Regions from separate parts of the Pseudomonas sp. NFXW11 genome, predicted to be linked through region 1. Evidence: predicted binding sites of a transcription regulator. Region 1 holds the regulator's gene; each other region holds the start of a gene.
The links. Region 1 encodes sigma-54, which starts transcription at its own class of promoters, with help from an activator protein. Its sites were predicted from a motif close to ANTGGCATNNANNTTGCTNT; they were not measured.

Region 1 (2,264 bases):
ACATCCTGCATCTCCAGATCGGGCACTTCACGGCTGATCAGGTTGGCAATTTGTTCGAGGGCGCGTTTTTTACTGCCGCCCGGCACGTTCACCAGGGAACGGCCGGGGGTCAGGATGCTTTCAAGTCGGATCATGGGAGGGGAGTGTTAGCGACCCGTGCCTTGGAGAAGGTGGAGTTGCTTTTCCTTATGCTTTTTCAGTTGGCGGTCAAGCTTGTCCGTGAGCAGGTCGATTGCGGCATACATATCGTCATGTTCTGCATTGGCGACGACCTCCCCACCGTGGATGTGCAGGGTGGCTTCGATTTTCTGCTTCAGCTTCTCGACAGCCATGGTGACCTGCACATTGGTGATCTTGTCGAAATGGCGCTCCAGCCGGTCGAGTTTCTCGCCGATATAGACGCGCAGAGGTTCGGTCACTTCGAGTTGGTGTCCACTGATGTTGACTTGCATACAGCTTCTCCTTCGTTGCCAGTGCATAAAGCGGCAGGCTGGTTTGCCTGCCCCTGAAACGCTGTGGCGAGCCCGGTGCCTACATCAACCGCTTGCGTTCGCTGGACGGCGCGATCCCGAGGGACTCGCGGTACTTGGCGACGGTGCGGCGGGCTACCTGAATGCCTTGTGCCTCCAGTAAACCAGCGATCTTGCTGTCACTCAACGGCTTTTTCTGATTTTCCGCAGCCACCAGTTTCTTGATGATTGCGCGGATCGCGGTGGACGAGCATTCACCGCCTTCCGAGGTGCTGACGTGGCTGGAGAAAAAGTATTTCAGTTCATAAATACCCCGTGGGGTATGCATGTATTTCTGCGTGGTGACCCGGGAAATGGTCGACTCGTGCATGCCCACCGCCTCGGCGATGTCGTGCAGGACCAGGGGCTTCATTGCCTCATCGCCGTACTCGAGGAAGCCGCGCTGGTGTTCGACGATCTGGGTGGCGACCTTCATCAGGGTTTCGTTGCGGCTCTGCAGGCTCTTGATGAACCAGCGGGCCTCTTGCAACTGGTTGCGCATGAAGGTGTTGTCGGCGCTGGTGTCGGCCCGCCGGACGAAACCGGCGTACTGGGCATTGACCCGCAGGCGCGGCACCGATTCCTGGTTCAGCTCCACCAGCCAGCGCTCGTTGTCCTTGCGTACGATGACGTCCGGCACCACGTATTCCGCTTCACTGGATTCGATCTGCGAACCCGGGCGCGGGTTGAGGCTCTGCACCAGTTCGATAACCTGGCGCAGCTCGTCTTCCTTGAGCTTCATGCGGCGCATCAGCTGGCTGTAGTCGCGGCTGCCCAGCAGGTCGATATAGTCGTTGACCAGGCGCTGGGCCTCGGCCAGCCAAGGGGTCTTGGGCGGCAGCTGGCGCAATTGCAGGAGCAGGCATTCGCCCAGGTTGCGGGCGCCGATGCCGGCCGGTTCGAATTGCTGGATGCGGTGCAGGACGGCTTCGATCTCGTCCAGCTCGATGTCCAGTTCCGGATCGAAGGCTTCGTGGATTTCCTCGAGGGTTTCGTCGAGGTAGCCCTGGTTGTTGATGCAGTCGATCAGGGTCACGGCGATCAGCCGGTCGGTGTCCGACATGGGCGCCAGGTTCAGTTGCCAGAGCAGGTGGCTCTGCAGGCTCTCGCCAGCGGAGGTGCGGGTGGTGAAGTCCCACTCGTCGTCATCGCTGCTGGGCAGGCTGCTGGCGCTGGTCTGGTAGACGTCTTCCCAGGCGGTGTCCACCGGCAGTTCGTTGGGGATGCGCTCGTTCCATTCGCCGTCCTCGAGGTTGTCCACCGTGGGGGCGGTTTCCTGGTAGGAGGGTTCCTGGATTTCGGTGTTGGGCTTGGACTCGGTGTTGTCGGCCAAAGGGTCGCTGTTGTCGAAGTCGTCGCCTTCTTCCTGGCGTTCGAGCATCGGGTTGGACTCCAGGGCTTCCTGGATTTCCTGTTGCAGGTCCAGGGTCGACAATTGGAGCAGGCGGATGGCCTGTTGCAGCTGCGGTGTCATCGTCAGCTGCTGGCCCATTCTGAGGACTAGCGATGGTTTCATGGCAGGGGCTTAACACCTTATTTGCCGGCGCACATGCGCCATCCACTACAGGGCGCCGGAGCGCCAAACATAAGCAAATTATATGCCTGAAACTGAAGTGTTTGCCTAGAGCGCTGTAACAATAAACTTTGTGGGGTTTTACTGTTCCTGCGCCCTGGCGTGCAGCCCAACACCTCAGGCGTTACAGGCGGAACTCATGGCCCAGATAGACTTCCTTGACCAGTTCATTGGCCAGGATG
Region 2 (2,264 bases), on a different contig from region 1:
GCGTGGTGGGGAATCCTTTGCGCTTGCCCAGCACCAGGCAGGCCACCAGGCCGGCGATACCGGCGTTGATGTGGACCACGGTGCCGCCGGCAAAATCCAGCACACCCCAGTCGCCCAGCAGGGAGCCCGGGCCGCTCCAGACCATGTGCGCGATCGGTGCGTAGACCAGGGTGAACCACACGCCCATGAACACCAGCATCGCCGAGAACTTCATCCGCTCGGCAAAGGCACCGACGATCAGCGCCGGAGTGATGATGGCGAAGGTCATCTGGAAGGTGACGAACACCGCCTCAGGGAACAGCGCCGTCGGGCCGGTCAGGCTGGCCGGGGTAATGCCCGCCAGGAAGGCCTTGGAGAAACCGCCCACGAAAGAATTGAGATTGACCACGCCCGCTTCCATACCCGTGGTATCGAACGCCATGCTGTAGCCATAGATGAACCACAAGACAGTGACCAGGCCAGTAATGGCGAAGCACTGCATCATCACCGAAAGAATGTTTTTCGAGCGCACCATGCCGCCGTAGAACAACGCCAGCCCGGGAATGGTCATGAACAGCACCAGGGCGGTGGAGGTCAGCATCCAGGCGGTGTCGCCGGAATTGAGCACGGGCGGGGGCACTGGATCTGCCGCCAAGGCCAGGCCAGGCATTATTAGGGACAGCAGGGCGCCAAGCCCTGCGAATTTACGCAGAGTCATAGTTGTTTTCTCCTGGGGCGTTGGGTTTGGCGGCTTAGATTGCGTCGGTATCGGTTTCGCCGGTACGGATGCGAATAGCCTGTTCCAGATTGACCACGAAGATCTTGCCGTCACCGATCTTGCCGGTGTTGGCGGCCTTGGTTATCGCCTCGATAACCCGGTCAAGATCCTTGTCGTCAATGGCGACATCGATCTTCACCTTGGGCAGGAAGTCGACTACGTACTCCGCACCGCGATACAGCTCGGTGTGGCCCTTCTGCCGGCCGAAGCCTTTGACCTCAGTAACGGTAATGCCCTGCACGCCGATCTCGGACAGCGACTCGCGCACGTCGTCCAACTTGAACGGCTTGATGATGGCAGTGACTAGCTTCATGAAACTCTCTCCCGAATTGGTGGACTTGCCCCAGGAAAACAAACCCGGCTCAAGTCTAAGCGCAGTGCCTGGCTTTGTAACGCATCGTCGACCGTCCTCAACCGGGGCCGACGCCAGCTAACCGCTCCTGACGAAATACTTCCCGCTCCGCCTGCCGCACTGCGTTCGTTACAGCGACTGCATCAGTGCATGGGTCACCAGGGTCTAAGCAGAAAGCTTGCCAGCTCGAGAAAAATCCGTGTTTTCAAGCCCTTGCCCAGGGTCGCCTGGGCAAGCCACAAACCAGCACCGTGGATACGCACAATAACGGTGCGCCACCGCCCGGGCCGATGCGCAAAAAACGTGCACCCCGGGCAGCGCCAAGCCCCTTGGAACATGCGTGATACACTGCCGCCCAATTGCCATTCAGGACACTTCCATGCTCGCGCCCAAAGACCTTCTCGATGCCCTGAGCGGCCACGCCTCGCGTTTGCTCAGCGGCGACTCGCCCCTGCCCCGCAGTGAAATCGAAAGCCAGTTCAAGGCCCTGCTGCAAAGCGGCTTCAGCAAGCTGGACCTGGTCAGCCGGGAAGAATTCGACAGCCAGATGGTGGTCCTGGCCCGCACTCGGGCACGCCTGGAAAGCCTGGAAGCCAAGGTGGCGGAACTGGAAGCCCGACTCAACCCAGCGGCAGAGTGATCTGAATCGCTGATTCGCCGGCCAGCCTGCCCCGCAGGAGCCGGCGAAGGCTAAAGCACCGCGACATATCCTGTGGGTATTCCCCCCCGCCTCCAGCAACAGCCTCACCTATCCTTGCAGCACCGCCGGATGCGGTTCCCGCTGTCTCAAGGAAGAACGCTCCATGTCCCTGGCAATCATCCACAGCCGTGCCCAAGTGGGCGTGCAAGCTCCGGCTGTCAGCGTTGAAGTGCACCTGGCCAACGGCCTGCCGAGCCTGACCCTGGTGGGGCTGCCGGAAGCTGCGGTCAAGGAAAGCAAGGAGCGGGTGCGCAGTGCCATTCTCAATTCGGGGTTCGATTTCCCTGCGCGACGCATCACCCTCAACCTGGCGCCGGCCGACCTGCCCAAGGACGGCGGACGCTTCGACCTGGCGATTGCCCTGGGCATTCTCGCCGCCAGCACGCAGGTGCCAACCCTGGCCCTGGACAACATCGAATGCCTGGGTGAGCTGGCCCTGTCCGGCGCGGTGCGGG
Region 3 (2,264 bases), on a different contig from region 1:
ATTTATAGAGGCGGCAGCATTGTCTACGGGTAATTTGGATTTTGAACAGTTCCGGGTCTTCCTGGAAAAAGCCTGTGGTATTTTGCTCGGGGAAAATAAGCAATATCTCGTCTCGAGCCGTCTCAACAAACTGATGGAACAGCAAGGTATAAAAACCTTGGGAGAACTGGTTCAGCGGATTCAGAGCCAGCCACGCAGCGGATTGCGCGAGATGGTCGTAGATGCGATGACGACTAACGAGACCTTGTGGTTTCGCGACACCTACCCGTTTGAGGTGTTGAAGAACAAGGTGCTCCCCGAGGCTATCAAGGCCAGTCCCAACCAGCGTCTGCGGATCTGGTCGGCAGCATGCTCATCCGGGCAGGAACCCTATTCGTTGTCGATGGCCATCGACGAGTTCGAGCGCAGCAACATGGGTCAGTTGAAGATGGGGGTGCAGATCGTTGCCACCGACCTGTCCGGGACCATGCTGATCAACTGCAAGACCGGCGAATATGACAGCCTGGCCATAGGTCGTGGCTTGTCGGCCGAGCGTCTGCAGCGCTATTTCGACCCCAAGGGGGCGGGGCGCTGGGTGGTCAAGGCGCCGATCAAGAACCGGGTGGAGTTTCGCTCGTTCAACCTGCTGGACAGCTATGCCAGTCTCGGCAAGTTCGACATGGTGTTCTGCCGCAATGTGCTGATCTACTTCTCGGCCGAGGTCAAGAAGGACATCCTGATGCGCATTCACAGCACCCTGAAGCCGGGTGGCTACCTGTTCCTGGGGGCGTCGGAGGCGCTCAACGGCCTGCCGGATCATTATCAGATGGTGCAGTGCAGCCCGGGGATCATCTACCAGGCGAAATAGCCGGCAGTTGCCGCAATGAAAAGGGAGGCCCGCGGGCCTCTTTTTTTATGTCCGGGATTTTGTCGTGCAGGTGACGAATAGCGGCAGGGGGATTGCCGCTTTGCCGGCGCTACGCGGAAAACCATTGCCGCTTTTCTGGCATTGCCGCCCGGGTACCGTCTGGAAACCCTTGATTTACGGGGCTCGAATAGTTGGCACGCAGCTTGCTAAATCCGAGTTACGAAAAATCAGGTCACCCAAAGGTTTCCGACAATGAGCATCAGCTTCGATAAAGCGCTGGGTATTCACGAACAGGCTCTTGGCTTTCGCGCCAGGCGCGCCGAAGTGTTGGCCAACAACATCGCCAACGCCGATACCCCGAACTACAAGGCTCGGGATCTGGACTTCTCTGCCGTGCTCGCCGAGCAGAACGACAAGGTCAAGAACGGCACCTTCGCGCTGAACATGACCAACAGCCGGCATATCGAAGCCCAGGGCTTGGGCAGTGGCGGCGAGTCGCTGCAGTACCGCACGCCGATGCAACCCTCGATCGACCAGAACACCGTGGATGCCCAGCTCGAGCAATCGAACTACGCGCAGAACTCGGTGGACTTCCAGGCCAGCTTCACGCTGCTCAACAGCAAATTCAAAGGGCTGGTTGCAGCCCTGCGCGGAGAGTAATCCATGTCCCTCGCCAGTGTTTTCAATATTGCCGGTAGTGGCATGAGCGCTCAGACCACCCGTCTGAACACCGTCGCCAGTAACATCGCCAACGCCGAGAGCGTGTCGTCGAGCATCGACCAGACCTACCGCGCTCGTCATCCGGTGTTTGCCACCATGTTCCAGGGCGCCCAGACCGGCGGCAGCGATTCGCTGTTCCAGAATCAGGATGCGGCAGGCCAGGGCGTGCAGGTGCTGGGTGTGGTCGAAGACCAGAGCAACCTGGAGGCGCGTTACGAGCCAAACCATCCGGCCGCGGACGCCAAGGGTTATGTCTACTACCCCAACGTCAATGTGGTGGAAGAGATGGCCGACATGATTTCCGCCAGCCGCTCGTTCCAGACCAACGCTGAAATGATGAATACCGCCAAAACCATGATGCAGAAGGTCCTGACCCTGGGTCAGTGATAAGGGGCGAATCCTATGAGCGTTACTGATACCACCAACGCCCCATCCCTCAAGGATGTGCTGGCCAATTCGTCGAAAAAGACCGCCAACACCAGCGCCGATGGCCTGGCCGCAGCGACCAACAGCGCTACCGGCAAGCAGTCCCTGGGCAAGGATGCGTTCCTCAAGCTGCTGGTGACCCAGCTCAACAACCAGAACCCGCTGGATCCTCAGGACAACAGTGCGTTCGTTGCCCAGTTGGCGCAGTTCTCCACCCTGGAAGGGATCACCACCCTCAACAGTTCGGTGAACTCGATCACGGGCAACTACA

Region 2: a site for sigma-54 is predicted at 1,276-1,295, ahead of glnK (P-II family nitrogen regulator). Genes of this name have one in related genera too.
Region 3: a site for sigma-54 is predicted at 1,038-1,057, ahead of flgB (flagellar basal body rod protein FlgB). Genes of this name have one in related genera too.

Annotation. Positions count from the first base shown of each region.
Region 1 is NZ_JAGEKI010000013.1:44,729-46,992, forward strand. It holds gene ptsN (PTS IIA-like nitrogen regulatory protein PtsN) at 1-134, opposite strand, end outside; gene hpf (ribosome hibernation-promoting factor, HPF/YfiA family) at 147-452, opposite strand; gene J4P02_RS19865 (RNA polymerase factor sigma-54) at 532-2,025, opposite strand; gene lptB (LPS export ABC transporter ATP-binding protein) at 2,207-2,264, opposite strand, start outside.
Region 2 is NZ_JAGEKI010000002.1:102,736-104,999, reverse strand. It holds gene J4P02_RS03680 (ammonium transporter) at 1-697, opposite strand, end outside; gene glnK (P-II family nitrogen regulator) at 732-1,070, opposite strand; gene J4P02_RS03670 (accessory factor UbiK family protein) at 1,489-1,749, shown strand; partial or broken gene J4P02_RS03665 (YifB family Mg chelatase-like AAA ATPase) at 1,913-2,264, shown strand, end outside.
Region 3 is NZ_JAGEKI010000008.1:648-2,911, reverse strand. It holds gene cheR (protein-glutamate O-methyltransferase CheR) at 20-847, shown strand; gene flgB (flagellar basal body rod protein FlgB) at 1,100-1,507, shown strand; gene flgC (flagellar basal body rod protein FlgC) at 1,511-1,954, shown strand; gene flgD (flagellar hook assembly protein FlgD) at 1,970-2,264, shown strand, end outside.